Regions from separate parts of the Mesorhizobium sp. B2-3-7 genome, predicted to be linked through region 3. Evidence: predicted binding sites of a transcription regulator. Region 3 holds the regulator's gene; each other region holds the start of a gene.
What was found. Region 3 encodes LexA, which represses DNA repair genes until DNA is damaged. Its sites were predicted from a motif close to TGTTCNNNNTGTGTTCNG; they were not measured.
Positions count from the first base shown of each region.

Region 1 (10,676 bases), on a different contig from region 3:
ACGTCGGGCTGCACATGACCGGCGGCGTCAACATAGCCAGCGATCCGGCGCGCTGGGAGTGGCTGAAATCGGCCTGGGCGGTATTCCAGTCGGTCGGCATCGAGACCGCCCGGCTGGTGACGCCTGACGAGATCAAGGCGATCTGCCCGATCGTCGACGTCACCGGCGTGCTTGGCGGCCTCTACGATTCCAACGAGGGCCATCTCGACCCTTACGGCACGACGCATGCGTATGTCGGTGCCGCCAAGAAGCGCGGCGCCGACGTGATCCTGCGCAACCGCGTGGTCGAGCTGAAGGCGCGGGCCGATGGCCATTGGGACGTGGTCACAGAGCAACGCACCATCACCACCGAGCATGTCGTGAATGCCGGCGGGTTGTGGGCCAAGCAACTCGGCCGCATGGCCGGGGTTGAACTGCCGGTGACGCCGATGGAGCACCATTATTTCGTCACCGAGGACATTCCGGAAGTCGCTGCCCTCGACAAGGAGATCGGCCTGGCCGTCGATCTCGACGGCTTTTCCTATCTGCGGCAGGAGCGCAAGGGCGTGCTGCTCGGCGTCTACGAGCAGAACCCGAAGCACTGGAACATGGACGGCGCGCCGTGGGATTACGGCATCGAGCTCATCCCCGAAGACATCGACCGCATCGGCCCGGAACTTGCCAAGGCGCATGAGCGCTTCCCTTGCCTGGCGACGGCAGGCATCCGCAAATGGGTCAACGGCGCCTTCACCTTCACCCCGGACGGCAATCCGATCGTCGGGCCGGTCCGCGGCCTGAAGAATTACTGGGTCGCCTGCGGCGTCATGGCCGGCTTCAGCCAGGGCGGCGGCGTCGGCAAGTCGCTGGCCGAGTGGATGATTTACGGCGAGCCGCAGGCCGACATTTTCGGCATGGACATCGCCCGCTACGGCGCCTTCGCCGCAAACCGGGAATATCTCAGGCAGACGACGCGACAGTTTTATTCTCGTCGTTTCGTCATGACCTTTCCCAACGAACGGCTGCCTGCGGGCCGGCCGCTGAAACGCCCCGGCGCCTATGACGGCATGAGTGCGGCGGGCTGCGAATGGACGGCTTCCTGGGGGCTGGAAATCCCCGCCTATTTCGCGCCGATGGGATTCCGCGAGGAGACGACGCTCAGGCGCTCCAACGCCTTCGACATCGTCGGTGACGAGGCGCTGCAAGTCCGGCGCGCCGCCGGCCTCATCGATATCTCGGCCTATGCGCGCTACGCGATCACGGGACCGGGCGCGGAGGCCTGGCTCGACAGGCTGCTGGCCTGCAGGCTGCCGAAGGCGGGACAGGCGAGGCTGGCGCCGATGCTCGGGCCGGACGGGCGGCTGAAGGGCGATCTCACCGTCTTCAACTGGGGCAATGGCGACTACTGGCTGATGGGCTCCTACTATCTGCGCGAATTCCACATGCGCTGGTTCGAAGCGCATATGGCTGAAGGCGTTTGCGTCACCGATATTTCAGATGCGATGTCGGGCTTTCTGGTCACCGGCCCCAATGCCAGAAAGATCGTCGAGCGCACGACGCACCAGGACATCTCCGCCAAAGCCTTGCCATTCATGGCATGCGGCGAATTCGACATCGGCATGGTGCGGGCAAGGATGGCTCGCCTCTCCATCGCCGGCGAACTCGGCTTCGAGATCAACTGCCCGGCCACCATGCATGCCACATTGCGCGAAACGCTGCTTGCCGCCGGCGAGGATCTCGGCCTCGCCGAGATTGGCTATTACGCACTCAACGCGCTTCGGCTGGAAAAGAGCTTCGGCATCTGGTCGCGTGAATTCACGCAAGGCTACACGCCCGGCCAGACAGGGCTCGACCGCTTCATTGCTTTCGACAAGGGCGATTTCATTGGCCGCGAGGCGGCGCTGAAGGAACGCAAGGCCGGTGTTGCACGACGGATCGTGACGCTGGAAGTCGATGCCATCGACGCGGACGCCAGCGGCTTCGAGCCGGTCTGGCACGGCGCTCGGCGCGTCGGCTTCGTCACCTCCGGCGGCTTTGGCTACACGATCGGCAAGAGCGTCGCGCTGGCGTTGGTGGATGACGATTTTGCCGAGGAAGGAACGGCGCTTTGCGTGCACATTGTCGGCACCGAGCGGCCGGCGCGTGTCATTCCGGCTTCGCCCTACGATCCCTTGGGCAAGGCGATGCGGCAATGAGGAGGTTTCCGGATGATCGATGACGCGGCACGCGAAGGCAGGCGCGAGCGCCGGCGAGGACGCATCGGCGAGGCCGGCAGCGAGAGCAGCCGCCGGCCCAATTACCGCTCTCTGAAGAACCCATTCCTGCCGCAGCCAATCTTTTCGGACGACCACGTCGCCTCGATCCACGACACGGCGCTGCGCGTGCTGGAGGAGCTGGGCATCAAGGTTCTGCTGCCGCAGGCGCGCGACCTGCTCGCTCGCGCCGGCGCCCTGATCGACCCCGAAACCGACATGGTGCGGATCGGCCGCGACATGGTGGCGGCCGCACTGGCCTCGGCGCCAAAATCGATCCAGACCCATGCCGGTGACCGCTCCCGCGATCTGACGCTGGAACTCGGGTCGATGACCTTCCTGGCAGGGTGCGGCGCGCCGAACGTCACTGACCTCGAACGCGGCCGCCGACCAGGCACACTGGCGGCCTTCGAGGAGTTCATCAAGCTGGTGCAGCATTTCGACGTGCTGCACATGCTGGGACCTTGCGTCGAGCCGCAGGACATCGACAACCGTTTTCGCCACTACGCCGTCAACCGGGCGCAACTGACCCTGTCGGACAAGCTTCCCTTCATCTTCGCGCGCGGCACCCCGCAGGTCGACGATAGTTTCGACATGATCAGGTTGGCGCGCGGGCTGTCCGAGGACGAGTTCCGCTCGGGCGCCCATTGCTACACCGTCATCAACACCAATTCGCCGCGCCAGCTCGACATCCCGATGGCGCAAGGCATCATCGACTTCGCCAGGGCGGGCCAGGTCCTGATCATCACGCCCTTCTGCCTGGCGGGTGCGATGGCCCCGATCACGGTGGCCGGCGCGCTGACGCTGCAGCATGCCGAGGCGCTGGCCGGGTTGACGCTGGCGCAGATCGTGCGGCCGGGCGCGCCTGTCGTCTACGGCTCCTTCTCCTCCAATGTCGACATGAAATCGGGCGCGCCGGCCTTCGGCACGCCGGAACATATCAAGGCGACGCTGGGGGCCGGCCAACTGGCGCGCTTCACCGGCCTGCCGTGGCGTTCGGGCGGCGGCAGCGCGGCCAACATCTCCGATGCGCAGGCGGCGCATGAGACGCAGTTTGCGCTGTGGGGCTCGGTGCTGGCGGGCGCCACCGTGTGCATCCATGCCGCCGGCTGGCTGGAGGGGGGGCTGAGCGTTTCCTTCGAAAAGCTGGTCACCGACATCGAGGCGTTGCAGACGGTGGCTGAACTGTGCGCCGCCACGCCCGGCGACGACGATGCCATCGGCTTCGAGGCGATCGCCGAAGTGCAGCCCGGCGGCCATTTCTTCTCGGCAGGTCACACCATGGCGCGCTACCGCACCGCCTTCTACGAGCCGCTGGTGGCCGACTGGTCGAATTTCGGCAACTGGACGCAGGCCGGTTCCAAGACCGCAACCGAACGCGCCACCGGTATCTGGAAGCGCATCCTCGCCGATTTCGAGCCGCCGGCGACGGCTATTGCCACATCAGCTGTGCTCGATGATTTCATCGCGCGCCGCACCGAACAGGGCGGGGCGGCGCCGGTATCGTGAGATAGCTTATTCCTCTCATCGTCCTGAATTGTGGGTGCGATCCGGAACCCGCTGCACCTCTCATGCATTCATGGGACGGCCGGTGCCTGCTCGCATTGCGAGCCATTGAGGGAGGACGACCACATGGGTTTCGATCAGTACCACGAACCGCCCGAAGAATTGTCGCAGGAGGTGCGAACCTTCGCCCGCATGATCACCTCGCTGATCGAGGAAGCGGAAGCGATCTCCTGGTATGAACAGCGCATGTCGGTGGAGAAGGACCCGCAGGCCCGCGCCATCATGAAGAACGCGCAAGGCGAGGAGTTCAAGCATTTCGGCATGGACCTCGAATTCCTGCTGCGTCAGAAGCAGGACTGGCGCGCGGAACTGAAGGAAATCCTGTTTACGACCGGCGATATCGTCAAGGCTGGCGAGGCGGGCGAGAAGAAAGTGGACTGAGCGGTTCGGCCCGGGTGACTACCGAAAGTTCCGTTCACTTCGGACGTCCACGCCATTGGAATTCATTCCAATCAATTTTGGCTGTGAAATCGCAAATATAATTAGGGTCAAAATCTACTTCGATTTTCACAAGAAAACCTCAGGATTTTTGACCAGCTCCTTACGCGAGTGAGTGTCCATTTTTTCTCACACAGCCGCGACAAACCCATCCAGCACGCGTTTCTGGCCGGCCTTGTCGAAGTCGATGGTCAGCTTGTTGCCTTCGATGGCCGCGATGTTGCCGTTGCCGAATTTCTGGTGGAAGACGCGGTCGCCGACGTTGAAGGGGGACGGCGTGTCGGCGACGGATTTGGCGACCAACTCGCCATCGATGGTGCGGCCCTTGATGCTCGTGCGGCCGGCGCCGTAGCCGCTGTCGGTCTCGCCATAGCCGATGCGCTCGATCTGGTGGCCGGAGCGCGAGCCCCAGTTGCGATCGGTCGCCTCGGTGCGGTTCTGCTGCGCCCGCTGCCAGCCCGGCGTGGCGTAGCTGTTGGCGAAGGCGCCGGATTTTTCGGCGCCGACATTGTCGAAGCGCGAGGCGCCATAGGGGTTCTGGCGGCCGCCCCGGCCGGAAGCGAACGAGCCGCCGCCATAGGAATTGCCGTAGCCGCCATAGGAGTTGCCGCTTTCGGCGACTTCGACATGGGTTTCAGGCAGTTCATCGAGGAAGCGGGAGGGAATCGTCGATTGCCACAGGCCGTGGATGCGGCGGTTGGAGACGAACCAGATGTGCAGGTTCTTCTTGGCACGGGTGACGCCGACATAGGCCAGCCGGCGCTCTTCCTCCAGGCCGGAACGGCCGCCTTCGTCCAGCGCGCGCTGGTGCGGGAACAGGCCTTCCTCCCAGCCCGGGAGAAAAACGGTCTCGAACTCGAGGCCTTTGGCCGAATGCAGCGTCATGATGTTGACGGCGTCGAGTTCGGCGTTCTGCTCGGCATCCATGACCAGAGCGACATGTTCGAGGAAGGAGCGCAGCGATTCATACTCCTCCATGGAGCGGATCAGCTCCTTGAGGTTTTCCAGCCGGCCGGGCGCCTCGACCGAACGGTCGTTCTTCCACATGTCGGTGTAGCCGCTCTCTTCCAGGATGGTCTCGGCGAGCTCAGTATGCGGCGTGGTTTCCAGCGCCTTCTGCCAGCGTTCGAAATTGGCGGCGACCTCGCGCAATGCGGCGCGCGGCTTGGGCTTCAATTCATCGCTCTCGGCGAGCTTGGCAGCGGCTTCCAGCATCGGTACACGCAGCGCGCGGGCCGTGTCGTGGATCTGACGGATGGTGGTTTCGCCGAGGCCGCGCTTGGGCACATTGACGATGCGCTCGAAGGCGAGATCATCGGCGCCTTGCGCGACGACGCGGAAGAAGGCAAGTGCGTCGCGGATCTCCATGCGCTCATAGAAGCGCGGGCCGCCAATGACGCGGTAGTTGAGACCGAGCGTGACGAAGCGGTCCTCGAACTCGCGCATCTGGAAGGACGCGCGCACCAGGATCGCCATGTCGTTGAGATTGTGCTTCTGGCGCTGATAAGCCTCGATCGTCTCGCCGACGGCGCGTGCTTCCTCCTCGGAATCCCAGGCGGCGTGGACGTTGACCTTGCCATCCTCGGGGTCGTCGCGATCGGTGAACAGCGTCTTGCCGAAGCGACCTTCATTGTGGGCGATGAGGTGCGAAGCGGCGCCGAGGATATGCGCGGTGGAACGATAATTGCGCTCCAGCCGGATGATGGTGGCGCCGGGAAAATCCTTGTCGAAGCGCAGGATGTTGTCGACCTCCGCGCCGCGCCAGCCATAGATCGACTGGTCGTCGTCGCCGACGCAGCAGATGTTTACTTTGTTTTCGCTCACGGGCTGTTCCGCGCCTGCCGGCGCGGGCCCGACCCCTCTTTTCTGCGCGCCTTCGGCGTCGCGGGAGGGGCCTCGCAAAGGCTCGGACGCCCGGTCGGGCTTGCGGCCTTCGGCCGAATGCAAATCCGTAGACGTCGCGCTACGTCCGCTATTTGGCCGCTGCGCCAGGAGCCGCAGCCACATGTATTGCGCGGTGTTGGTGTCCTGGTACTCGTCGACCAGGATGTATCTGAACCGCTTGTGATACTCCTTCAGCACGTCCGGATTGGCGCGGAAGATGCGGATAGGGTGGCAGAGCAGATCGCCGAAATCGCAGGCGTTCAGCGTCTGCAGGCGCTCCTGATAGGCCTTGTAGAGCTCGCGGCCCTTGCCGTTGGCGAAACTACGCGCATCGCCCTCGGCAATGTCGTCCGGGCCTTGCCCCTTGTTCTTCCAGCCGTCGATCATCTGCGCGAACTGCTTGGCCGGCCAGCGCTTGTCGTCGAGGCCCTCGGCCTGGATCAATTGCTTGATCAGCCGCACGACGTCGTCGGTGTCGAGAATGGTGAAGTCGGATTTCAGCCCGGCAAGCTCGGCGTGCCTGCGCAAGAGCTTGACGCCGATCGAGTGGAAGGTGCCGAGCCAGGGCATGCCCTCGACATTGCCTTCGCCGATCAGGATGCCTATGCGCTGCTTCATCTCGCGCGCGGCCTTGTTGGTGAAGGTCACGGCCAGGATCTGCGAGGGAAAGGCTTTTCCGGTCGCCAGGATGTGGGCGATGCGGGTGGTCAAGACGCGCGTCTTGCCGGTGCCGGCGCCGGCCAGCACCAGAACGGGACCTTCGGTGGTTTCCACCGCCAGCCGCTGCTCGGGGTTCAACCCCTTGAGATAGTCGGGCGCGTTGTTGTGGCCGCCGCGGGCAGCCATGGCGCGCGCGGCGATGCCCGACGGGGCGGTGGGCCGCGCATCGGGTTCATCGAAAAAGGGCATGTCTTCGGAAAAGCCGGACATCGCCCCCGAATGTAGTGATTCGGTGGAGAAAGACCAGAACTGTCTACGTTTTGTTCCACTCCTGATTGTTTCCGGCCTGCTTGACAGGCAGGGCGGGTGAGGGAAAGCTGCGCAAAGGGCAGGGAGGGGATCCTGTTGCCCACGGCCGCCTCGAGGCGCGCAACAGTCGAAGGAGTATCATCTTGGCTGTCACCATCACCTCCCTCATTCTCCTCCTCATCGGCCTCGCGCTTGGCGCCGGCGGCATCTGGTTGGCTTCACTGGGAGGCAGCTGGTACTACATCATATCAGGCATCGCCTTCCTCATCGCCGCATGGCTGCTCTACCGGCGCAGATCCACCGCGCTCTGGCTCTACGCCGCGATCGTGCTGGGCACGCTTGCCTGGGCGGTCTGGGAAATCGGCTTCGACTGGTGGGAACTCGGGCCCCGCGGCGGCATCATCGTGCTCGTCGCGCTGTGGCTGCTGACGCCGTGGGCGAGGCGGGGCCTTATTGGTCCCGATGGCCGCGCGCCGCTCATTCTCGCCGTGTTGGCGTCGCTGGCGGTCGCCGGCTATTCAATGACGACCGATCCCAAGGATATTGCCGGCAATCTCGACATCGACAAGGTGACCCCGGCGGCCGATCTCGGCGGCGACATACCTGCCGGCGAATGGCACTTCTACGGCCGCACGCCCTATGGCCAGCGCTATTCGCCGCTCGACCAGATCACGCCGGAGAACGTCGCCAACCTGCAGCCGGCCTGGACTTATCGCACCGGCGACGTGAAAGGTCCCGACGACGTCGGTGAGACCACCTATCAGGTGACGCCGCTGAAGATCGCCGATACGCTCTACATCTGCACGCCGCACAATTTCGCCATCGCCATCGACGCCGCCACGGGCAAGGAGAAGTGGCGCTACGATCCCCAGGTCAAGCTCGACAAGGACCGCCAGCACCAGACCTGCCGCGGCGTCTCCTATTACGCCGATGCCAAGATCGGTGCCGGGCAGCCTTGCGCCGCGCGTGTCTACCTGCCGACTTCGGATGCGCGGCTGATCGCACTCGACGCCGCCAACGGTCAGGTCTGTCAGGCGTTTGCCGAAGGCGGTACGCTGAACCTTCTGACCGGCATGCCTTATCCCAAGTCCGGCTATTACTATTCGACATCGGCGCCGCTGATATCAGGCGACAAGATCGTCGTCGGCGGCGCGGTCAACGACAATTATTCCACGCAGGAGCCCTCCGGCGTCATCCGCGCCTTCGATGCCTCCACGGGCGCGCTGATCTGGAACTGGGATTCCGGCAATCCCGAGCAGACCACGCCGCTAGCGGCAGGCCAGACCTACACCGCCAATTCGCCCAACATGTGGTCGACGCCGAGTGCCGACGAAAAGCTCGGCCTGCTCTACATACCGCTCGGCAACCAGACGCCGGACCAGCTCGGCGCCGGCCGCAGCGCCAATGTCGAGAAATTCTCCTCCTCGATCACCGCGCTCGACCTCAATACGGGGCAATTGAAATGGGTGCGCCAGACCGTGCATCATGACCTTTGGGACATGGATGTGCCGGCGCAGCCGAGCCTTGTCGACATCACCAAGACCGACGGAACGGTCGTGCCGGCGCTGGTCGGGCCGACCAAGCAGGGCGACCTCTACGTGCTCGACCGGCGCACCGGCGAGCCGGTCATCCCGGTCAAGGAAGTGCCGGCGCCCGGCGGCGCCATCGAAGGCGACTACACATCGCCCACGCAGCCGGTGTCGGACCTTTCCTTCAATCCGCCGCCGCTGACCGATGCCGACATGTGGGGCATCACCATGTTCGACCAGCTGGCGTGCCGGATTGCGTTGCACAGGCTGCGCTATGAGGGCCGCTACACGCCGCCATCGCTGCAGGGCACGCTGGTCTATCCCGGCAATTTCGGCGTCTTCAACTGGGGCGGCGTGGCGGTCGATCCGGTCCGGCAGGTGCTGTTCGGCATGCCGACCTATCTCGCCTTCACCTCCAGGCTTGTGCCCCGCGCGGACGTGCCGCCGCCAGGCGACGCCAAGGGCAGCGAGCAGGGGCTGAACCGAAATGACGGCGCTCCTTATGCGGTGGTGATGGGACCGTTCCTGTCGCCGCTCGGCATTCCGTGCCAGGCGCCGCCATGGGGCTATGTCGCCGGAGCCGACCTCAGGACCGGACAGATCGTCTACAAGCACAGGAACGGCACGGTCTATGACATGACGCCGCTGCCTTTGCCGCTGAAGGTCGGCGTGCCCGGCATTGGCGGGCCGATGATCACCGCCGGCGGGGTGGCTTTCCTCGGCGCCGCGGTCGACGACTACCTGCGCGCCTACGACCTGACCTCAGGCAGGCAGCTCTGGCAGGCGCGCCTGCCAGCCGGCGGGCAATCGACGCCGATGACCTATACGGTGGCTGACGGGCGCCAGTTCGTGGTCATCGTCGCCGGCGGCCATGGCTCGGTCGGCACCAAGCCCGGCGATTATGTAATGGCATACGCACTGCCGAAGTAAGGAACGGGTTCGGTCCCGCAGGATCGCGCCCTAGCTGATTCCGAGATGGCTCTTCAGGCTTGGCACCGAGCCGAGCACTTCATTGGTGAGGTCCGGCCCGGCGGCGGCTTCGGCCTGTTGGATCAGCGTGGCGCCAGCCTGCCTGATCTGCGCCATGTCGAGGCCGGAGGCCTTGAGCGCGGCGACGCCGTTGATCAGTGCGCCGGCCTTTTCGCCGAGAACACCGCCCAGCGCGCCTTGCAACGAGGACAGCAGGCCGCCACCGCCGGCCGCGCCGGCGGCCATGACGTCGTATTGGCGGGCGAGATCGTCGGCGCCGGGAATCTTGGCGAAGAAACCCGAGACGTTGGTGCCTTCCGCCTCGTGCTCCAGCACCGAGAAGATGGTGCCGACGACTTTCTCGGTCGTTGCCTGGTCGAGGCCCGCCTTTTGCGAGACGGTGTTGACAATATCCTGGACGTTCATGGTCTCACCTCAAATTTGGGAATTTCGGGTCCGTGCAGTGGTCCCGGCCGATGCGAAGCTCGATCATCGACCGCCTGCCTGCGTCCACAAGCCGGAAGCGTAATGCCTGAGCGGCAGCCAGGGCAAGGACGAACGCGCTGGTGAGGATAGGCATGATCATCGGCGGGTGTCCTTCTGGTCGGGACGGGATGGGACGGGCATCGGTAGCACGCAGCTTCCCTTACCATTGTGGCAGTGCCGGCAGGATTTATCGGCGATGACCAAAAAGTGATGGAGCGGGCGCCGGCGTTGCCGGCTTCACTGGCTGCGGCCGATGCTTGCCGCTGCGCTCATCCAGGCTGGACCGGGCCAGCCGCGTCCCTATCTAGCTCCGGTGTTGAACCCTGAAGCCGAGGAATGCGCCATGACCAAAGCAGCCGCCAGACCAGCAAAGCTTGGGATCACCCAGGCGATGATCGACGCCTATGACGAATACACGCATCTGACACTCGATCGCCGCCGCTTCATGGAGCAACTGACCCGGCTTGCGGGATCCGGGGCGGCGGCCGCGGCGATCGCGCCGATGCTGGCTGCCAACTCCGCCCAGGCGGCCATCGTCGCCGAGAACGATCCCCGCGTGAAAGGCCAGGACATCGCCTATCCCGGCGCCGGCGGCGAGATGAAGGGC
Region 1 covers NZ_VFVV01000006.1:120,311-130,986, forward strand. The annotation lists gene FJ940_RS13610 (FAD-dependent oxidoreductase) at 1-2,171, shown strand, start outside; gene FJ940_RS13615 (trimethylamine methyltransferase family protein) at 2,184-3,737, shown strand; gene FJ940_RS13620 (hypothetical protein) at 3,861-4,175, shown strand; gene FJ940_RS13625 (UvrD-helicase domain-containing protein) at 4,362-7,046, opposite strand; gene FJ940_RS13630 (glucose/quinate/shikimate family membrane-bound PQQ-dependent dehydrogenase) at 7,229-9,544, shown strand; gene FJ940_RS13635 (hypothetical protein) at 9,575-10,009, opposite strand; gene FJ940_RS13640 (dienelactone hydrolase family protein) at 10,413-10,676, shown strand, end outside.
Region 1: a site for LexA is predicted at 7,087-7,104, ahead of FJ940_RS13625 (UvrD-helicase domain-containing protein). Genes of this name have one in related genera too.

Region 2 (10,676 bases), on a different contig from region 3:
GCCTCCTTCGCTGAGGAGACCGGCGAGTTCGTCGCCAATCTGGTCGGCCGCGATCTCGCCGAGAAGATGAACCGGACGTCGGTCGACGCGCCGCGCGGCGTCAACGAGTTCGTTTATGCCGATCTCGCCATGGCGCCGTCGCGTCTTGTCGCGCCGCCGCGCGTGGCGGCCGCACCCGCCGCACTCGAATGCAAGGTGACCGAAGTGTTCCGGCCAAAGGCCCTGGACGGAACGCCGACCAGCGCCGTCGTCGTGGCCGGCGAAGTGATCGGCGTGCATATTGACGATGCCTACCTGAAAGACGGCCTGTTCGATATCAGCAAGGCCGGCAATGTCGCTCGCCTCGGCTACATGGATTATGCCAGCGTCAACGAAGTGTTTTCGATGCGCCGGCCGCGTTGGGGCAAGGATTAGCCCGCAAGGGGGCCCAGTCACTGTGCTTTCCTGAGGGCGAGCCGTCATCACGACGCGCCCTGAGCTTGATGACGCGGCATGACGAAACCTTCTGCACACCAGGACCGTTTCGTCCAGGCGCGGGATGGGCGATAGTCCGCTGAGGGTCGGCGGTAGTCTGTTGCTGGTAAATGCCGACGGCAAATATCATGGAAGGTTGATCATGGTCTCGAGATTGATCCTCCAGACGTTCGTGTGGTTCGGCGCCATGGGCGCGCTGCTTTTCCTGACAGCGGGTACGCTGACCTGGCCGGGAGCCTGGGTATATCTGGCGGTGATGACCGGGCTGAGCCTGACCCTTGGCGTGACGCTGGCCCGGCGCGATCCCGGGCTGATGAACGAACGGCTGAGCTCTCCCATCCAGAAGGACCAGACCGCGGCCGACAAGGTTCTGTTGAGCATACTCCTGCTCGGCATATTTGCCTGGCTGGCCTTCATGGGTTTCGACTACCGCTTCGGCTGGTCCGTCGTTCCGGTCTGGGTACAGGCGATCGGTGCGCTGGTTCTGCTGGTCGGACTATGGATCAGCTATCTGACGATGCTGGAGAATAGCTTCGCGGCGCCCGTCGTGAAGATCCAGGCGGAGCGCGGACAGCAAGTGATCACAACGGGTCCCTATAGCTATGTGCGCCATCCCATGTATGCCGGCGCCATCCTCTTCTTTGCCGGCACGGCTCTCCTGCTCGGCTCCTGGTGGGGGCTGGCACTGGTCGTCGTGTTCATCGTTCTCTTGGCCATCCGCACATTCATCGAGGAAAAAACGCTTCGCACCGGCCTGCGCGGCTATGACGACTATGCGGCCCATGTCCGCTACCGCCTGATCCCGTTGGTCTGGTAGCGGTCAGGCGGAGATTCCGGCTGCCCGGGCGCGTGCCAGAAGCCGCTCGGCCAGCCGCAGATGCGGCCGGTCATACATCTTGCCGTCGATGCCGACGACGCCGGGATTTCCCGCCGCCTGGAATGCCGCGACAATTGCCGCCGACTGTTGCACCGCTTCCACCGAGGGCGTGAAGGCGGCGTTTATGACCGGCACCTGATCAGGGTGGATCGCCATCTTGCCGGTGAAGCCGTCACGTTCGGCCTCCCTGCATTCGGCCTCGAAGGCCGCCATATCGCGGAAATTCGGGAAGACGGTGTCGATCGCCGCGACTTTCGCCGCGCCGGCGGCGAGAATGGTCATGGCGCGAGCGAAGCGGAATATTTCGGTGTAACGGCCATGTTGGTCGCGGGTGGTGCGCGCTCCGATCGCCGCCGACAGGTCTTCCGCGCCCCAGGTCAGCCCGGCAAGTCGCGCGCTTGCCCCGGCGTAGCTCGCCGCCGCCAGCACGGCCGCCGGTGTTTCGGTAATGATCGGCAGGATTTTTGTCGCGCCGTCGGCCAAGCCGTTCTCCGCTTCGCGCAGCCTGAGCTTTGCCGAGAGGTGCTGGACATCCTGGCCGCCAGCCGATTTGGGCAGCATGACGGCGTCGGGTTTTGCCGGGATAAGCGCCGCAAGATCGTCGTCCGTCAATCCCGTCGAAAGGTCGTTGACCCTGACGTAGATTGCCGACCTTGTTTTCGCCCTGTGGCTGGCGATGAAGCGCGCCGCGGTCATTCGCGCCGATGCCTTGTTTTGGGGCGCCACCGAATCCTCGAGGTCGACAATGACCACGTCTGCGCCGGCGCCAAAGCCCTTCTCCAGCTTCCTCTCGGAATCGCCGGGAACGAACAGCAGCGAACGCATCAGGCTACCTTCTTCAGCATCATGGCCTGTCTCGTGCATTTGGCGACGAGGTCGCCGTTCTGGTTATAGGCCCGATGTTCGAACTCGACGATGCCGCGATCGGGCTTCGACCTGGATTCGCGCACCGAGACGACAGTGGTCTCGACGCGGATGGTGTCGCCATGGAAGACCGGATGCGGAAACACCGTTTCCTTCATGCCGAGATTGGCGACCGTCGTACCGACGGTGATGTCGTTAACCGAAATGCCGATCATCAGGCCGAGCGTGAACAGCGAGTTGACCAGCGGCTTGCCCCATTCGCTCCTGGCGGCGAAATCGAAGTCGATATGCAGCGGCTGCGGGTTCAGCGTCATCACCGAGAACAGCATGTTGTCGCTTTCGGTGACAGTCTTGCGCAGCGTGTGCTGGAAGACATGGCCGACGACGAACTCCTCGAGATAAAGCCCAGCCATTTCATTCTCCTCCGCTGCTGGACGGTTGATAGGCGCTGCATCCAGCGCTCGCAAGCCAGTTAACGAACATGGTGAACGCTTCATAAACCAATTCGGCCTAACGTCCGGCACGGGGTCGGAAACCTTCCGGCAAGGGGCGTAAGCAGGCGGTATGGTTGTTGTCTCGCATTTCCTGAAATGGATCTACACGGCCAGGGTGTCGGAGCGCGCCGCGGCGGCAAGCGCGCTCGCCCGCGCCTATGTCGACGCGGAATTGCCGTTCGAGGATCGCTGCGCCGCCGAGGCGGCGCTGACCTTGCTGCTCGACGACGCATCGTCGAAGGTACGGCTGGCGATGGCCGAGGCGCTGTCCATGAGCCATCACGCACCGCCCCAGATCATCAGCGCGCTTGCTTCCGACCAGCCGGAAGTCGCCGGCGTCGTGCTGACGCGATCGCCACTGCTTACCGACGCAGACCTGATCGATCGCGTGGCTTCAGGTCCGAAGGCGACGCAAAAACTGATCGCCGATCGGCCATTGGTCTCGATGGCGCTGTCGGCGGCTATCGCAGAGATCGGCGAGGCGGAGGCCTGCGCCGTGCTTTTGGCCAACAGCGGGGCCGATGTCGCTTCGTTGAGTTTTCGCCGCATGGCCGAGCGCCACGGCCATCTGCCGCTGGTGCGCGAGGCGCTTATATCGGATTCACGCCTGCCCGCCGACTGCCGGCACATGCTGCTCGTCAAGCTCGGTGAGATGCTCAAGACCTCGCCGCTGGTCATGGCCTTGATGGGAGCCGCCCGGGCCGACCGCGTCATGCGCGACGCCTGCGTTAAGGCCTGCGTGACGCTGATCGAGAGCACGCGCCAGGAAGAGCATGCAGCACTGATCGAGCATCTCAGGCTACGCGGCGATCTCACCGCGAGCTTCCTCATCCGCACCATCGCGCATGGCAAGGTCGACTTCTTCGGCTCGGCGCTGGTCGCGCTCAGCCAGCAGTCCGCCCAAAGAGTGAGGGCGCTGCTGGCCGGCGGACACGACGTGGCCTTGCAGGCGCTGTTCCGCAGTGCCGGCCTGGCTGCCGCCACGCACGCGGTCATCTTGCGCGCGCTGAAAATCTGGCGAGAGGTCGCCAACGGCAAGCGCGTCGCCGGCGTGCAGGAAGTCAGCTGGTTGATGCTGAAGGAATTGGGCGGACAGTCCGCGGAAGGCGATCTCGCCGCGCTGATCAAGTCGATCCATCTCGCTGCGTTGCGTGAAAATGCGCGCGGCCATGCGCTGGCGATCGCAGCCGCTTAACTTAGCCTTTATCCCTGGCAAAAAAATCCGGAAAATCCTCCATCGCCGCCGCGACAATCCGTAGTGACGCCGCAATCTGGAGCATTTCACCAGTGGCGTTTCGCTGGGCGATGCCGGCGGCATACTGCCGGGCGACGGCAATGGTGGATGTCTGCGGATCGCCCGGGGCGCGGAAGAGCAGTTCGCGTGCCAGTCCACGCAGGAAGTTGGCGATCGAAAGCGTCGTCTCGGCCGGAACGGCGTGCGCCTGCTGTGCGCCACGCAGCCGCAGGACCTCCAGACCGACGGTGACGGCGGCGACACTGCCGCCCAGAACCGCTTCACCCTTCCTGCCGCTGGTCTGCACCAGCGGCATCAATTGGTTGATGCGGTCATAGGCGAGGCTCTCGAAGGCCGAACGCCTCGGCACGCGCTCGTGCAGGCAAAGCCGCGCCAGATCCTCGCGCATGGCCCGCACGATGCGGTGCGCCGCGAGCCATGGGTCGGCGGGCAGCACGATGATGAAGACGCCGATTGCCAAAAGGATGCCGACCAGGATCGAGGCCGAGCCGGCGAAGAACGGGCCCGGGTCGTAGGTCATCGCCTGGTGCGGGCTGAGGAAAGCAAGAAAATTGATGGCGAAGGCCGTCGCCACGCCGACATAGCGGGGATTGGCCATGGCGAGCGCCGCCGGCACCAGGATCGGTACGACGAACAGCATGAACCAGCCGAAACCAGGAAAAACGGGAAGCGCGATCTGGCCGACGAGAAAGGCAAAGGGCAGAGCCAACAGCGTTCCCTGGAAGAACCCCCAGGCTACCCGCACCGGATCGGGGCGGGCGGCAAACAAGCTCGACACGACGGCAACCAGAATGACCGTGCCGGCGGCTTCCGACCATCTCGTCGTCAGCCAGAAAGCGGCGACCAGCAGCGTTGCAAGTGCCGCGCGGACCGCGTTGCGGCTCGCCCCGTGATAGTCGCGATGTACAACCAGCGCCGGGGGGCTGCGTTCGCGTGAAGGCCGCGTGACGGGCGCACGCAAGGCATCGAGACCGCGCAGCGTCTGCTTCAGCGCTTCGGCGAAATCGGCGGCGATGGTGAGCCGGGTGACGGTGCCGACCCTGTCGCCGTCCTGGTCGGCCAAGGCGTCGGGCATTTGCTTCGCTTTGGCGCCGATCGCGTCGAGCCGTGCCAGCCAGGGCGCCGTATCGTCGAGCGCGCCCGGCGTCGCCGCCATTTCAGTGACGAGGGCTTGCAGCTCCGAGCGCACCGGAATGAGCGCCGCGTTCTTCGGTGCGGCGTGTGAATGCAGCGCGCGGGCCGCGGACAGGGCTGAAAGCAGTTGTCCAATGGTGCGCCGGACCGGATGGGCGCGCGGCGCGAAGCTCGGGGCCTCCAGCCTGGCATAGGCGCGCATCTCGGCGAGCGTCTGGGTGTCGGCGACCAGCTTCCGATGCAGGCCGGAAAGCATTGCCGTGTCGCCGCCGGAAAAGGCGCCGCCGGCATAGGTGGCAAGGTCGAGAATGCTGCGCTTCAGCCGCGAGATGATGGCCTCGCTGGCCAATTTGGGCAGGATCAGCCGACTGGTCAGGCCGGCGCAGACAATGCCGAGTACGATCTCGGCACAGCGCGCGACCGCGAGGTCGACGACGAGATGCGGCTGGCCAAACGCCGGCAAGCCGATGATCATCGCGGTATAGCCGGCCAGCGCCGCCCCGTAGGCTTCCGGGTTACGCAGCAGCGACGAGACGAAGGTGCAGAGGCCGATCCATAGGGCAAGCACCGTCACCAGCACCCAGGGATTCGTGCCGAAGACAGTGGTGATGGCAATTGCGGCAACACCGCCCGCCAGCGTGCCGAGCAACCGATAAAAGCCTTTCGCCAACACCATGCCGGCGACCGGCTGGGCAACGATGAACACCGTCATCATCGCCCATTGCGGGTGATCGAGCTTGAGGGCGTAGGCGGCCATAAGCGCGATCAGGCCGGCCGAGACCGTGCGCAAGGCGAAGATCCAGTCCGACCGGGTCGGCTGTGTCAGCCCGGCAAGAGCCGCTTCGAAATAGTCTTTCAGCCGTTGCCAGCTCACACGCGCGTCTCCGCAAGCCTTGATCGACCGGCCTGCGCTCAGATATCCAGCACTTCCGTTTCCGCGAATTCGGCGCGTTCCTGGATGAACCGGAAACGAGCCTCCGGCTTGGTGCCCATCAGCGCATCGATCGCGTCCTTGGTGGCGGCCTCGGCATCGATCACATCGACCCGGAGCAGCGTACGCTTCCTCGGGTCCATTGTGGTCTCCTTGAGCTGCGCGGCCATCATTTCGCCCAGGCCCTTGAAGCGACCGATCTCGACCTTGCCGCGCCCAGTGAACTCGGTGCGCAGCAATTCGTCCTTGTGCGCGTCGTCACGCGCATAGGCGACCTTGCCGCCCTGCCGGATCGAGTAGAGCGGCGGCACCGCCAGATAGAGATGTCCGCCGCGAACCAGGTTCGGCATCTCCTGGTAGAAGAAGGTGATCAGCAGCGAGGCGATGTGAGCGCCGTCGACGTCGGCGTCGGTCATGATGATGACGCGGTCGTAGCGAAGATCCTCGTCGCGGTATTTCGACCGCGTGCCGCAACCAAGCGCCTGGATCAGATCGGAAATCTGCTGGTTGGCGGCCAGCTTGTCGTTGCCGGCGCTGGCGACGTTGAGAATCTTGCCGCGCAGCGGCAGCACCGCCTGGCTGGCGCGGTCGCGCGCCTGCTTGGCAGAGCCGCCGGCCGAATCGCCTTCGACGATGAAGAGTTCGGCGCCGGCGGCCGCATTCTGCGTGCAATCGGCAAGCTTGCCCGGCAGGCGCAGCTTGCGCACCGCACTCTTGCGCGACACTTCCTTTTCCTGGCGGCGTCGTACCCGCTCGTCGGCGCGTGCGATAACCCATTCGAGCAGCTTCGACGCTTCCTGCGGATTGTCGGCCAGCCAATGGTCGAACGGGTCGCGGATCGCCGTCTCGACTATGCGGATCGCCTCGATCGTCGCCAGCCTGTCCTTGGTCTGGCCGACGAATTCAGGCTCGCGGATGAACACCGACAGCATGCCCGCCGCCGAGATCATGACATCCTCCGACGTGACGATCGAGGCGCGCTTGTTGCCGACGAGGTCGGCATAGGCGCGCAGGCCGCGCGTCAAGACGTTGCGGAAGCCGGCCTCGTGGGTGCCACCTTCGCCGGTCGGGATGGTGTTGCAGTAGGAGTTGATGAAGCCGTCGCCGCCGAACCAGGTCACTGCCCATTCCAGCGAGCCATGGCCGCCTTGCCTGTCGCTCTTGCCGGCGAAGATTTCGCGCGTCACCTGGAATTCGTCGCCAAGCGACGCTTTCAGATAGTCCTTGAGGCCGCCGGGAAAATGGAATTCGGCCTTGGCCGGAGTGGTGTCCTTTTCCTTGATCAGGGAGGGATCGCAGGTCCAGCGGATTTCGACGCCGCCGAACAGATAGGCTTTCGAGCGCGTCATGCGGTAGAGCCGCGCCGGTTCGAACGCGGCGCCCTTGCCGAAGATCTGCTCGTCGGGGTGGAAACGGGTCCTGGTGCCGCGCCGGTTGTGAACTTCGCCAAGATGCTCGAGGCCGCTGACCGGAATGCCGCGCGAGAAGCGCTGCCGGTAAAGTTGCCGTCCGCGCGCGACTTCGACTTCGAGATGATCCGACAGCGCATTGACCACGGAGACGCCGACGCCGTGCAGGCCGCCCGAGGTTTCATAGACCTTGCTATCGAACTTACCGCCCGAATGCAGCGTCGTCATGATCACTTCGAGCGCCGGCTTCTTGAACTTCGGATGCGGATCGACGGGAATGCCGCGGCCATTGTCGGTGACGGTGAGAAAGCCGTCAGCCGAAAGCTCGACATCGATGAATGTGGCATGGCCGGCAACCGCCTCGTCCATCGAGTTGTCGATGACCTCGGCGAACAGATGGTGCATGGCCTTGTCGTCGGTGCCGCCAATATACATGCCCGGACGGCGCCGCACCGGCTCCAGGCCTTCGAGTACCTCGATATCGGCGGCGCTGTAGCCCTCTGAGCCGTCACGAGACGCCGCCGCCGGACGCTTGGCTGCCGCCTGCACCAGCGGATCGGCCGGACGCGCCGGTGTGCGAACCGGTTGCGGCTGCTTCTCCAGATTGCCGAAAAGATCGTTGTTGTCGTCCATGCCTGCCATAGAGCCCAAGCTGCGAATCACCCGCCGATACTGCCACGCTTTTCAGCGCCAAGCGACGGAGGTTCCTGTTACGTTCGGGGATTAACCCCCTCTTATCCTAAAACCATTCGATAACCAAGCCGGCGGAAATCAGGCGGATAGCCAGCGAGAAGATTCCTGATTCTTTAACAATGCCGCCTAGCGTGAGCCAACATAACAAGAAACTACGGGCATCAGGGGTTTGGGCGTGAGGGGCAAGGCCATAACGATGATCGGCATCGCCGCCGTTTTCGGCGCGATCTCGATCTTTGCCGCGGATTTCTGGGTCAAGCGCCAGGCCAGGGCCGACGCCGAGGAGAAAACCGCGTCGATCGCGGCGCCCGCCGCGCCGACGGTCGAATTCAAGACCATCGTGGTGGCGAATGCACCGTTGCGGTACGGCATGGATCTCGACCGCGCGAAACTCAGCGAAATTCCGTGGCCGCAGGATTCGCTGCCGCAGGGCGCCTTCGCCACCATCGATGGACTGCTCGGGGACGGCAACCGCGTGGTGCTGTCGCCGATCGAGGTCAACGAACCGGTGCTGCTTACAAAGCTGTCCGGCCCGAATGGCCGCGCCACGCTCTCCAACATGCTGACGCCCGGCATGCGGGCCGTCACCATCCGCACCGACGAGATCGCGGGCGTCGGCGGCTTCGTCACGCCGGGCGACCGGGTCGATGTCGTGCTGACGCGCGATGCCGGCGAAATCCAGGAAGTGGCCAAGAATGCGCAAGGCGCCGCCGGTTCGACCATCACCTCAGAGATCGTCGTTGCCGACGCGAAGGTGCTGAGCGTCGGGCAGGGCGCCGACGAGCGCCAAACGACGCCGCAGGTGGCCAATTCCATAACCATCGAGGTGACCACCGAAGGCGCGCAGAAAGTGGCGCTGGCCCGCACTGTCGGCACGCTGTCGCTGTCGCTTCGCTCCGCCAGCGAGGGCGGCGAGGGCAAGGACGGTGTCACCACCATCTCCTCCTTTGGCGGATCGGTGGCGGGCAAGGCGCAGGCCGCGGCCGGCTCGCTGTTCGACGCCATGGCAAAGGAGCCTGAGAAGCCGAAATTCAAGACGGTCATCGTGACGCGTGGAACGACGGCCGAGGAATATCAGGTTCCTGCGCGGGACCAGAAATAGGAATATCAGGTTCCTGAGTGGAACCAGAGCAGGACCGGTGGGGACCGGACGGGACGGGAACAATGTTCAGGCAACTTCAATATCGAATGACAGGCCGGTTGCACGTCGCGCAGGCGATGGCGATGGCGGTGACGATGGCGGCGGCCGGCATCTTCGCCGGCCCGGCCAGGGCGGACAACGACATCGTCTATGTCTCGGCGACCAAGAACGCCTCGATCAAGGTCGCCAAGGGCAAGCCAAAGACGATCATGACGAGCGCGGCCTTCTACCAGATCGTCATCGGCGATCCGGAGATCGCCAACGTCAACCCGTTGACCGACAAATCCTTCTATGTGCTGGGCAACAATCTCGGCACCACTGGCATTGCGCTGTTCGACGAGAACAAGCAGCTCGTCGGCACCGTAGACATCGAAGTGACGCTCGATACCGACCAGTTGGCCGACACCATCCGCGCCAGCGTGCCGGACGCCAAGATCAAGGTCGGCTCCGCCAATGGCCGCGTCGTGCTGTCGGGCGAGGCGGATGACGCGGTCGCCGCCGAAAAGGCAAACAAGATCGCCACCCGCTTCTCCGGCAATGAGGAGGTGATCAATTCGGTCAACATCTCGTCCTCGCAGCAGGTCCAGCTCAATGTCCGCTTCGTCGAGATCAACCGCCAGGCGGGGCAGGATCTCGGCGCCAAATACAGTGCCAATTTCGCTTATGGCATGGGCGGACGCGACGTTACGATTGCTCCCGGCACCATTGAGCCGGCGGGGACCGGCGAGATCATCGGCAAGCTGCTGTCGAACGGCGTTTCCATCGACATCGCCATCAAGGCACTGGAAGAGCGCGGCCTGGCTCGTCGGCTGGCCGAGCCGAACCTGATCGCCCGGTCCGGCGAGACGGCGAGCTTCCTGGCCGGCGGCGAGTTTCCGATCCCGGTTTCCGAAGACAACGGCAAGATTTCCGTCAGCTACAAGAAGTACGGCGTCAGCCTGGATTTCACGCCCACCGTTCTGAAGGACGGGCTGGTCAGCCTCGACATCGCGCCGGAAGTCTCCTCGATCGACGCGTCGGCTTCCTACAATATCGGCAGCATCTCGGTGCCCGGCTTCATCGTGCGCCGCGCCAGGACGTCGGTCGACCTGAAGAACGGCCAGAGCTTCATGATCGCGGGGCTGCTGCAGTCGCAGAACGACATCACCACCTCGCGCATACCGGGCCTCGGCAAGATGCCTGTGCTCGGGGCCCTGTTCTCGTCGAAATCCTACCAGCGGCGCGAGACGGACCTGGTGATCATCGTCACGCCTTACCTGGTCAAGCCGGTGGATCCATCGAAGAAAATGGCCGAGCCGACCGATGGCACGCAGCCTGCCAGCAATGTCGACTATTTTCTCAACAACACCGAGGAGGTGAGGGCGTCGGACACCAATCGCGCATTGGCGCTGGCTGACGGCAGCG
Region 2 covers NZ_VFVV01000004.1:177,866-188,541, reverse strand. The annotation lists gene FJ940_RS10350 (flavin reductase family protein) at 1-414, shown strand, start outside; gene FJ940_RS10345 (isoprenylcysteine carboxylmethyltransferase family protein) at 617-1,291, shown strand; gene FJ940_RS10340 (CoA ester lyase) at 1,295-2,176, opposite strand; gene FJ940_RS10335 (MaoC family dehydratase) at 2,176-2,628, opposite strand; gene FJ940_RS10330 (DUF2336 domain-containing protein) at 2,780-3,904, shown strand; gene FJ940_RS10325 (FUSC family protein) at 3,906-5,972, opposite strand; gene parE (DNA topoisomerase IV subunit B) at 6,011-8,071, opposite strand; gene cpaB (Flp pilus assembly protein CpaB) at 8,307-9,233, shown strand; gene FJ940_RS10310 (type II and III secretion system protein family protein) at 9,350-10,676, shown strand, end outside.
Region 2: a site for LexA is predicted at 8,141-8,158, ahead of parE (DNA topoisomerase IV subunit B). Genes of this name have one in related genera too.

Region 3 (10,676 bases):
TGACACGCGGCCTGGAGAAGCGGGGCATCAAAGTGGTCGGCGCGCATGAAGTCGTTCCCGAACTGGCCGCCGGCGAAGGCACGCTGACCGCTGCGAAACCAAAGCAATCGGACTGGCGCGACATCGAGGCGGCCAGGCTGGCCGCCAAGGCCATCGGCGCGCTTGATATCGGGCAGGCGGCGATTGCGATCGGAGGCCGGGCCATCGCGCTGGAAGGCATCGAAGGCACGAGCGGCCTGCTCGAAAGAGCGCGCGCGCTGCGCGGCCATGGCAGGCTTGCCGGAAAGACCCGCGGAGTGCTGGTCAAATGCGCCAAACCCGGCCAGGAGCTGCGGGCCGACCTGCCGTCGATAGGGCCGCAAACGGTGGAAGCAGCGTATGCGGCGGGGCTTGCCGGCATTGCCGTCGAAGCGGGGCGCTCGCTGATCCTGGAAGGGCCGGCAACGCTGTCGCGGGCGAACGCGCTCGGTCTGTTCATCGTCGGCCTGCCAGCGGCGGAGCCGGCGCATGGCTGACAAGGCGCTGAAGATCGCAATCGTGGCCGGCGAGGAATCCGGCGACCTGCTTGGCGCCGACATCGTGCGCTCGATCAAGCAGTCGACGGGGCGCGAGGTGCAGATCGTCGGTCTCGGCGGCCGCCATCTGCAGGCGCTCGGCCTGGTTTCGCCGTTCGACGCCGGAGAGATCGCCCTCATGGGCTTCAGCGCCATCTTGCGTGACCTGCCGCGGCTGATGCGGCGGATCGGCCAGCTGGCCAGCACGGTCGCGGATGCGAAGCCCGACTGCCTCATCACCATCGACAGCCCCGACTTTTCGCTGCGCGTGGCCAGGAAAGTGCGCGCGGCCAACCCGTCCATCCCGATTATCCACTATGTCTGTCCCAGCGTCTGGGCATGGCGGCCGGGCAGGGCGGTGGCGATGAAGCCCTATGTCGACCACATCCTCTGCATCCTGCCCTTCGAGGTGAAGGAGCTAGGCAGGCTCGGCGGACCGCCAGGGACCTATGTCGGACATCGCCTCACCCATGACGCGGGCGTGCTCTCGGCAGCCAGGACGCAGGCCCAACCGCGGGATCTTTCGCCGGATCGCCTGAAGACGCTGCTCGTCCTGCCCGGCTCGCGACGCAGCGAAGTGCGGCGGCTGCTCGAGCCGTTTGGGGAGACCGTGTCGATGCTGCGGGCACGCGGGCATCGCCTGCGGCTGATGTTGCCGACCGTGCCGCATGTCGCCGATGTCGTGCGCTCGGCGGTCGCTCGCTGGGACGAGAAGCCCGAGATCATCCTCGACCCTGAGCGAAAGTGGCAGGCCTTCGGCAAGGCTGACGCGGCGCTGATCGCGTCCGGCACGGTTTCGCTTGAACTGGCGCTGTCTGACGTGCCGATGATCTCCTGCTACAGGCTGGACCCGGTTGCGCGCATCGTGGCGCCATATCTCGTTTCGGTCTGGTCGGCGCTGCTGCCCAATTTGATATCGGATCGGGCGCTGATCCCGGAATTCTACAACGAGTATGTCAAGCCGAACAATCTGGCCCGCCAGCTCGAAGCGCTGTTCGCCGACACAGGCATGCGCAGATGGCAGAAGGACGGGTTCGCCGAGATCGCCCGGCGCATGACAACCGCCAAGTCGTCAGGCGACATCGCCGCGCAGGTGGTGATGGGGTATATCAAGAGAGTGAGTAGTGAGTAGTGAGTAGTGAGTAGTGAGTAGGATTACCGCTCTTTCCCTACTGACTACTGACTACTCACTTATTCACTTCTTCCTTTTTACCGCTTCGCGATCGGCACATAGTCTCGCTCCGGCGCGCCGGTGTAGAGCTGGCGGGGGCGGCCGATCTTCTGGCGCGGATCCTCGATCATCTCCTTCCACTGCGCGATCCAGCCGACGGTGCGGGCGACGGCGAACAGCACGGTGAACATGGTGGTGGGGAAGCCCAGCGCCTTCAGCGTGATGCCGGAGTAGAAGTCGACATTGGGGTAGAGCTTCTTCTCGATGAAATAGGGATCGGTGAGCGCGATCTTCTCCAGTTCCATGGCGATGTCGAGCAGCGGATCGTCCTTGATGCCGAGTTCGCCCAGCACCTCATGCGCGGTCTTCTGCATGATCTTGGCGCGCGGATCGTAGTTCTTGTAGACGCGGTGGCCAAAGCCCATCAGCCGGAACGGATCGTCCTTGTCCTTGGCGCGGGCGATGAATTCCGGAATGTGATCGACATGGCCGATCTCGCCCAGCATGTTCAGCGCCGCTTCGTTGGCGCCGCCATGCGCCGGGCCCCACAGGCAGGCGATGCCGGCGGCGATGCAGGCGAACGGATTGGCGCCAGACGAGCCGGCGAGCCGAACGGTAGAGGTCGAAGCGTTCTGCTCGTGGTCGGCGTGCAGGATGAAGATGCGCTCCATGGCGCGCGCCAGGACCGGGTTGATCTTGTATTCCTCGCACGGCACGGCAAAGCACATGTGCAGGAAGTTGGCGGCGAAATTCAGTTCGTTCTTCGGGTAAATGAAGGGCTGGCCGATATGGTATTTGTAGGCCATGGCCGCGATCGTCGGCATCTTGGCGATCAGCCGCATCGACGCCACCATGCGCTGGTAAGGATCCGAGATGTCGGTGGAGTCGTGATAGAAGGCCGACAGCGCGCCGACCACGCCGCACATCACCGCCATCGGATGCGCGTCGCGGCGGAAGCCGGTGAAGAAGCGCGACATCTGCTCATGCACCATGGTGTGGCGCGTCACGCGGTAGTCGAAATCGTCCTTCTGCGCCTTGGTCGGCAGTTCGCCGTAGAGCAGGAGATAGCAGACTTCGAGGAAGTCGCCATGTTCGGCCAACTGATCGATCGGATATCCGCGATGCAGGAGAATGCCGGCGTCGCCATCGATGAACGTGATCTCGGACTCGCAGCTTGCCGTCGAAGTGAAGCCGGGATCGTAGGTAAAGGCGCCGGTGGTGCTGTACAGCGTGGCGATGTCGATGACGTCAGGCCCGACCGAACCACTTCGCACCTTGAATTCGTGCGTCTTGCCGGCGAATTCCAGCTTTGCCGTGGCTTCCTGGGTCTTGCCGCCCAGTTCCCGTCTTGTCGCAGCTTCGGTCATTGCAAACTCCTTCTTGTTTCCTCATGCCGGCAAAGGCAAATTCTGCAAAGCGACACGTCGAAGTCACCGAATGCGCGTATTCGCGACCGCATTTTAGGAAGTGCGTGCCAGATTGGGCCAAGGCTCAATGTTGCACTGCGAAACGCGCCTTTCAATGCCAATCTTCTTGGGCCAGATTGCTCCTAATCGATTTGATCCGCGATGCGCGCCAGGCTCTCCTCGCGACCAAGCACGGCGAGAACGTCGAACACGCCGGGCGAGGTGCTCTTGCCGGTCAAGGCGGCGCGCAAGGGCTGGGCGACGGCGCCGAGCTTGTGGCCGCCGGCCGTCGCATAGTCCCGGATCGCGGCTTCAGTCGAGGCCGCCGTCCAGTCGCCTGAAACCGCCTCGAGGGCGTCGTGAGCGCCACGCAGGACCTTGCGCGCATCGTCATTGAGCAGCAGGGCTGCCTTCTCGTCGATCGGCAGTGGCCGCGCGGCAAACAGGAAGGCGGCGCCATCGACAAGCTCGACCAGCGTCTTGGCGCGCTCCTTCAGCCCTGGCAACGCTGCCAGCAACTGTGCCCTGTTCCGGTCGTCGAGGCGTGCGGCCATTGCCGGGCCGCCCTCGAGATAGGGCAAGGTGGCGATGAAGATGTCGAACAGCTCGGCATCGCCCATGCGGCGCATGTGGACGCCGTTTAGCGCCTCCAGCTTGGCGAAATCGAAGCGGGCGGCGCCCTTGTTCACATCGCCGATATCGAACCAGGCGATCATGTCCTGGATCGACATGATCTCGTCGTCGCCGTGGCTCCAGCCGAGCCGAGCCAGGTAGTTGAGCAGCGCTTCGGGCAGGTAGCCCATGGCGCGGTAGGCCTCCACGCCCAGCGCGCCGTGCCGCTTCGACAGCTTGGCGCCGTCGGCGCCGTGGATCAGCGGTATGTGCGACATTGAAGGCACATCCCAGCCCATGGCGTTGTAGATCACGGTCTGGCGGGCGGCATTGGTCAGGTGGTCGTCGCCACGGATGATGTGGGTGACGCCCATGTCGTGGTCGTCAACGACGACGGCATGCATGTAGGTCGGATTGCCGTCCGAGCGCAGGATGATGAAGTCGTCCAGATCCTTGTTGGGAAAGCGCACGTCGCCCTGGACACGGTCATGCACCACCGTCTCGCCTTTGGTCGGCGCCTTGATGCGGATCGCGCCCTTGACGCCAGGAGGCGCCTGCGAAGGGTCGCGGTCACGCCAGCTTCCGTCATAGCGCGGCGGCAAGCCCTTGGCCCGCGCCGCGTCGCGCATTGCCTCAAGCTCGGCAGGGGTCTCGTAGCTGTAGTAAGCCTTGCCCATGCGCACCAGCTCCTCGGCCACCTCGCGATGGCGCGGCGCGCGCTCGAACTGCGAGACGGCGTCGCCGTCCCAGGTGAGGCCGAGCCAAGTCAGTCCTTCGAGAATGGCTGCTGTCGCCGCATCGGTGGAGCGCTCGCGGTCGGTGTCCTCGATGCGCAGCAGCATCGTACCGCCGGTGTGCTTGGCGTAGAGCCAGTTGAAGAGCGCCGTACGCGCGCCGCCGATGTGCAGGTAGCCGGTGGGCGAGGGGGCAAAACGGGTGACAACCTTGTCGGACATACAACTCTCGGGAAACGTCTGGAGCGGGGTGCGGATCACACGCACTTTCGCGCGTCGCGCGTTCATGTAGCATAGGGTGTCGAGGGCGCAAGGGGCAGACCCGATGGCTGGAGCGGGCAGGGGCGCGGAGGAAGGCGAGGACGTCGTTGCCGGCGTCAGCGAACGCTCTTTTTTTGCCACGCCCGCGCCCGCCTCATTGCCGCTGGCGTTGTCGCCCCTACAGCAGCCGAGCAAGTCGCCGCCGGCGGATGTTTCCACGCCGCCCGGCATTCCCGCAGCCGGCGCGGCCGTGCGTCTGCGCCGTGAGTTCGGCCGTGCTTCATGGCCTCGTCTGCGCAACGGCGTGGCCAGAGCGTCCGAGCTCGAACTCGATCGGGGCATAGCCTTCCTGCTCGTGCCGGTGTTCCTGGCATGCGGATCGATCGCCTATTTTTCGCTGGCGGCGGAGCCGGGCTTTGCCAAGCCTGTCGCGGTCGCGATCCTGATGTCGCTGTGCGCGCTCGTTTCACGCTCATGGCCGAAAACGCATCTGTGCTTCATGGCGGCGCTGTTGTGCGCGCTCGGCATGCTCGCCGGCAAAGTCGAGACGTGGCGAGCGGGAACGCGGATGCTGGGCTCGGAAATCTCCACGCAAATCACCGGCCGCGTCGTTTCGGTCGACCAGATGGAGACCGGGCGCATCCGGCTGACCATCGATGTGACATCGACCGCGCGGCCGAAACTACTCTACGCGCCGGAGCGCGTTCGCCTTTCGGCACGCAAGGTGCCGGCTGAAGTGACGGCCGGTTCGCTCGTGACCGGCTATGCCAGGCTGTTGCCGCCGACCGGACCGGTGCGGCCGGACAGCTACGACTTTTCCTTCGACAGCTACTTCGCCGGCATAGGCGCCAGCGGCTTCTTTCTCGGCAACCCCAAAATCGTCTCAGCCGATGACAGGCCGCTGTGGGCCGCCCTTTCAGCCGCCATCGAGAGTGCTCGCGAAAGCATTGCCGACCATATCAGGGGCAGCATCGGCGGCGCCGAGGGCGAGATCGCCGCGGCGCTGATCGTGGGTGTGCGCGCCGGGATTCCCGACGAGATCAATGAAGCGATGCGACGCACCGGCATCTACCACATCATCTCAATTTCCGGGCTGCACATGGCGCTGGTCGCCGGCACGGTCATGGGTCTGCTGCGTGGCGGCTTCGCGCTGTTCCCGAATTTTTCCTCCCGCCGGCCGGTCAAGAAATACGCGGCCGCGGCGGCACTTTTCTCCATCGCCGCCTACCTCGTCATTTCGGGCGTCGTTGTCGCCGCCGAACGCAGCTTCATCATGCTGGCGGTGATGCTGATCGCCGTTCTGTTCGATCGGGCGGCACTCACCATGCGCAATCTGGCTATTTCGGCGATCGCCGTCATCGTGGTGTCGCCGCACGAGGTGGTAGGGCCGAGCTTCCAGATGTCCTTCGCCGCCACCGCGGCCCTGGTCGGCGCCTATGCCGGCTGGTCGGATCGCAAAGCCGACAAAGCGCGGACCCCGCCGCCGCAACGGACCTTGCCTAGCCTGCTGACGCGAAAATTGCTGCTGGCGACAGGTGGGCTGGCGATGACCTCGATTATCGCGGGAAGCGCCACGGCGCTTTTCGCCATCTGGCATTTCCAGCGCGTGTCGCCGCTCAGCCTGTTCGCCAATCTTGCCGTCATGCCGATCGTTTCGGTCGTGATGTTCCTTGCGGTTGCCAGCGCGCTGCTGATGCCGTTCGGGTTCGATGGACCATCCCTTTATCTGATGGGCAAGGGACTGACCGCGATGATCGCCATATCAGGATGGATCTCGCAACGCTCGCCGGTCGACGCGGTCGGGTTGATTTCGCAGCAATCCGTCCTTCTGGTGGCGATCGCCCTGGTCATCGCGACGATGGCCACGACATGGCTGCGGCTGGCGGCACTTCCCTTCGCGCTCGCCGGCCTGTTGACCGTCTCGGACACGCGCACGCCGGACGTGCTGATTTCGGAGGATGCCCGCCTGGTGGCGTTGCCGATCGGCGGCGGCGAGCTCGCGATCAACCGGGCGCGCCCGAACGAATTCACCGTCGATAATTGGAAACGCGCGCTGAAGTCCGAAACCATCGTTGCGCCGGAACTGTTCGACAGCGGAGACCGACAGTTCGACATCTTCGATCCCGCGCAACTTCCGGCGGGAGCGCCTTTCTATTGCTTCACGGGCCTGTGCATGGCCCGGCATACCTCGGGGGCGATCATCGCGCAGGTGGAGGATCGCAAGGACGCCTGGAGGGCCTGCTCCTATGCGGATCTGATCGTCATCAACGACCCCGCGGGCTACGATCCCTGCCACAATCCGCTGGTTCTCGTCATCACCAAGCGGCAGCTCGCTCGCAAGGGAAGTGCCGCCGTCTTCTTCGACCAGCAATCGGCGACGGCACCGGCACGGGTCAGCTTTGCCGTCGACAGGCCATATCGGCCCTGGCACGAACAGCGGAAATTCTCACGCGAGGCAAGGGGACTGCCGCCTTACCGTAAACCCGAAAAGCCCATCGCCGACCCCGCTCAGTAGCGCCTGATCAGGCCGACCAGCTTGCCTTGCACCTTGACCCTGTCCGGTCCGAAAATACGTGTTTCATAGGCCGGATTGGCAGCCTCGAGCGCAATCGAAGCACCCTTTCGGCGGAAGCGCTTCAGCGTTGCTTCCTCCTCGTCCACCAGGGCCACGATGATCTCGCCGGGACTTGCGGTGTCGGCATTGCGGATGATGACCGTGTCGCCGTCGAAAATGCCGGCCTCGATCATCGAATCGCCCTTGACCTCCAGCGCATAGTGTTCGCCGCCCATGATCATGTCAGGCGGCACTGAAATGGAATGCGTCTGATGCTGGATGGCGTCGATCGGCACACCCGCTGCGATGCGACCCATGACCGGGATCGACACCGCTGAAACCGCGTCGTCGTCATTGCCGGCAGCGGGCAGACGCGAAGACGTCGCCGGCTTGATCTGCCGGCTAGGGCTGCTGCCCTGTCCGAGGCTGCCCTGGATGACGCTCGGGGAGAACTTCTTTGCCGCGTTAAGACCCGGCGCGATCGAGTCCGGCAGGCGCAGCACCTCCAGCGCGCGCGCCCGGTTGGGCAGGCGGCGAATGAAGCCGCGCTCCTCCAACGCCGTGATCAGCCGATGAATTCCCGACTTGGAGGCGAGGTCCAGCGCTTCCTTCATCTCGTCGAAGGACGGCGGAATGCCGCTTTCCTTCAGCCGTTCATGGATGAACATCAAGAGTTCATGTTGCTTGCGCGTGAGCATGGCGGCCCCCAAAGGCATTGCACGAAGGGTCTGGAACCAGAATCAGAAAACAAACCCAGAACAAACACTATCTGTTCCAGTTGTGTTCCGCAACCATTTAAAGTTTAATGAATTTGTTAAGGCGACGGAAACGAAATGCCCTCCCGCAGCCAGCATCCTGCCAGCGCGGTCCGTCGTCAATGCGCTCCCGGGCCCTTTGAAACTATTTTGGTTAATGGCCTGTGGCCCGACCGGTCTCCACTCTTGGCACAAGCCTGCAAGCTGGGTGACCGGCAGGTGCGGGGTGCGTTTGGGCGGATTAGAAACCCCTGCGGCTCGTGAACGAAACGAAACCAAAATGCCAACTTCCGCCGGAAAACGGCCAGACACCACCACTGGTCGCGACGGGCTGCGTTCGTTCGTTCGCTTGACGAAACCGTATAATAATGTACGGTTTTCGAAGAGGAACACCAATGACCACGCCGAAGCAGGCCGCGCGACGCGAACGGATAGAGGAGGCCGCCTATGCGGTGCTCCGGGAAGCCGGCTACAAGAGCGCCTCCCTGCTTGCTATCGCCAAGCGGGCATCGGCCTCGAACGAAACCCTCTACAACTGGTACGGCAACAAGCAGACCCTGTTTCGATCCTTGATCGAAGCCAATGCGGGAGAGGCAAGGAAGCTGCTGGAGGACGCCCTTCACCAGGCGCGCGATCCGCTCGAAACCCTGAACTTGCTCGGGCCAGTCCTGCTGACCCTCGTGACGGGCGACAAGGCGGTGGCGCTCAATCGCGCCGCGGCCGGCGACGTCAACGATACAGGCACGCTTGGCCAATCGATCGCGCAATTCGGCCGCAATACCATAATGCCGCTTGTTGGCGACCTGCTTCGAACCGCAAGTCGGGCCGGCCTGATCGCCTGTGACGATCCTGCCGAAGCCGCCGACATCTACATCAGTCTTTTGATCGGCGATCTCCAGGTTCGCCGGATCGTTGGGGTGCTCGAGGAACTGCCTCGGGCGGAAATCGAGCAAAGATCGAACCGGGCGTTCACCCTGTTCTTGCGCCTCTATGCGGCCAGCCCTTGCCCGGGCGGCAAAACAGCCGGCCCGTTTCCAGGGCGCTCTTCTCACCGAGGAACATCGCGACCATGAGCAAAATTCCCGATCTCGCAGCGATCGAGGCAATGGACACCGCGGATCCGCTGCGTGCCATGCGTGACCGCTTCACCTTGCCCCAGGGGGTGATCTATCTCGACGGCAATTCGCTGGGCGCCGCTTCGCCAGCCGTGTTCGGCGAGCTGCAGAAGGCCGCCACGCAGGAGTGGGCGCAGGATCTCATCCGCGCCTGGAACACCGCCGGCTGGTTCGACATGCCGGTCGAACTCGGCGACCAACTCGGGCGCCTGATCGGGGCCGCCGCCGGCCAGACGGTGGTCTGCGATACCACCTCGATCAACATCTACAAGGTGCTGCATGCGGCACTCGGGATGCGGCCGGACAGGTCAGTCATCATCGCCGAGGGGGACAGCTTTCCGACCGATCTCTATATGGCCGAAGGCGTTGCCTCGACGCGGCCGGGCACGGTGCTGCGGCTCGAGGGTGTCGATGCGCCGACCATAGAAGAACTGATCGACGAGCGGGTCGCGGTCATCCTGGTCAACCACGTCAACTACAAATCCGGGCAGTTACGCGACATGGCCGCGCTGACGCGGACGGCACATGATGCCGGCGCGCTGATTGTCTGGGATCTCTGCCATACCGCCGGCGCCTTGCCCGTCGAGCTCGACCGTTCGAATGCCGATTTCGCCGTTGGCTGCACCTACAAATATCTCAATGGCGGCCCGGGTGCCCCGGCCTTCATCTACGCGGCCGAGCGCCACCATGGCGATGTCCGCCAGCCGCTCAGCGGCTGGTGGGGCCATGCGCGGCCATTCGCCTTCGAACAGGGTTTTGCTGCCGGCACAGGCATCCGCCGGTTTCTCTGCGGCACGCAGCCTGTGCTGTCGATGCGCGCGCTCAAAGGGGCGCTCGATGTCTGGGCCGAGGTCGACATGGCAGAGGTGCGCAGGAAGAGCATGGCGTTGACCGATCTGTTCATCCAACTGGTCGAGGCAAAATGCGGCGCCTACGGCCTCGAACTCGAAAGCCCGCGCGATGGCAATGAGCGCGGCAGCCAGGTTTCGTTCCTCCACCCGCATGGCTATCAGGTGATGCGGGCCTTGATCGAGCGCGGCGTGATCGGCGATTTCCGCGCGCCATCCACGATTCGCTTCGGCTTTACGCCGCTTTATGTCGGCTATGTCGATGTCTGGCAGGCTGTCGAGGTGCTGGAAGACATTTTGCGCACGGACGCGTGGCAGGAGGCGCGTTTCGCCGTCAAGGCGGCGGTGACTTAAGAGCCTGTCGCTCAGAAAAGCGCAGTGGGTTCGGGATAACGATATGCAGTCGGCAAAGCTACGTCAGAGCCGGGTGCGGACCTTCCACAGCTCCGGGAACAACTCCACCTCCAGCATCTTCTTCAGGTAGGACGCGCCCGATGTGCCGCCGGTGCCGCGCTTCATGCCGATGATGCGCTCGACCGTGGTGACGTGGTTGAAGCGCCAACGGCGGAAATAATCCTCGAAATCGACCAGCTTCTCGGCGAGTTCGTAGAACATCCAGTAGCGCTGCGGGTCGCGGTAGATGATCTGCCAGGCGACAAGGACCTC
Region 3 covers NZ_VFVV01000015.1:33,113-43,788, forward strand. The annotation lists gene FJ940_RS24425 (LpxI family protein) at 1-515, shown strand, start outside; gene lpxB (lipid-A-disaccharide synthase) at 508-1,686, shown strand; gene gltA (citrate synthase) at 1,764-3,092, opposite strand; gene gltX (glutamate--tRNA ligase) at 3,275-4,699, opposite strand; gene FJ940_RS24445 (ComEC/Rec2 family competence protein) at 4,803-7,253, shown strand; gene lexA (transcriptional repressor LexA) at 7,247-7,990, opposite strand; gene FJ940_RS24455 (TetR/AcrR family transcriptional regulator C-terminal domain-containing protein) at 8,443-9,120, shown strand; gene kynU (kynureninase) at 9,117-10,364, shown strand; gene kynA (tryptophan 2,3-dioxygenase) at 10,428-10,676, opposite strand, start outside.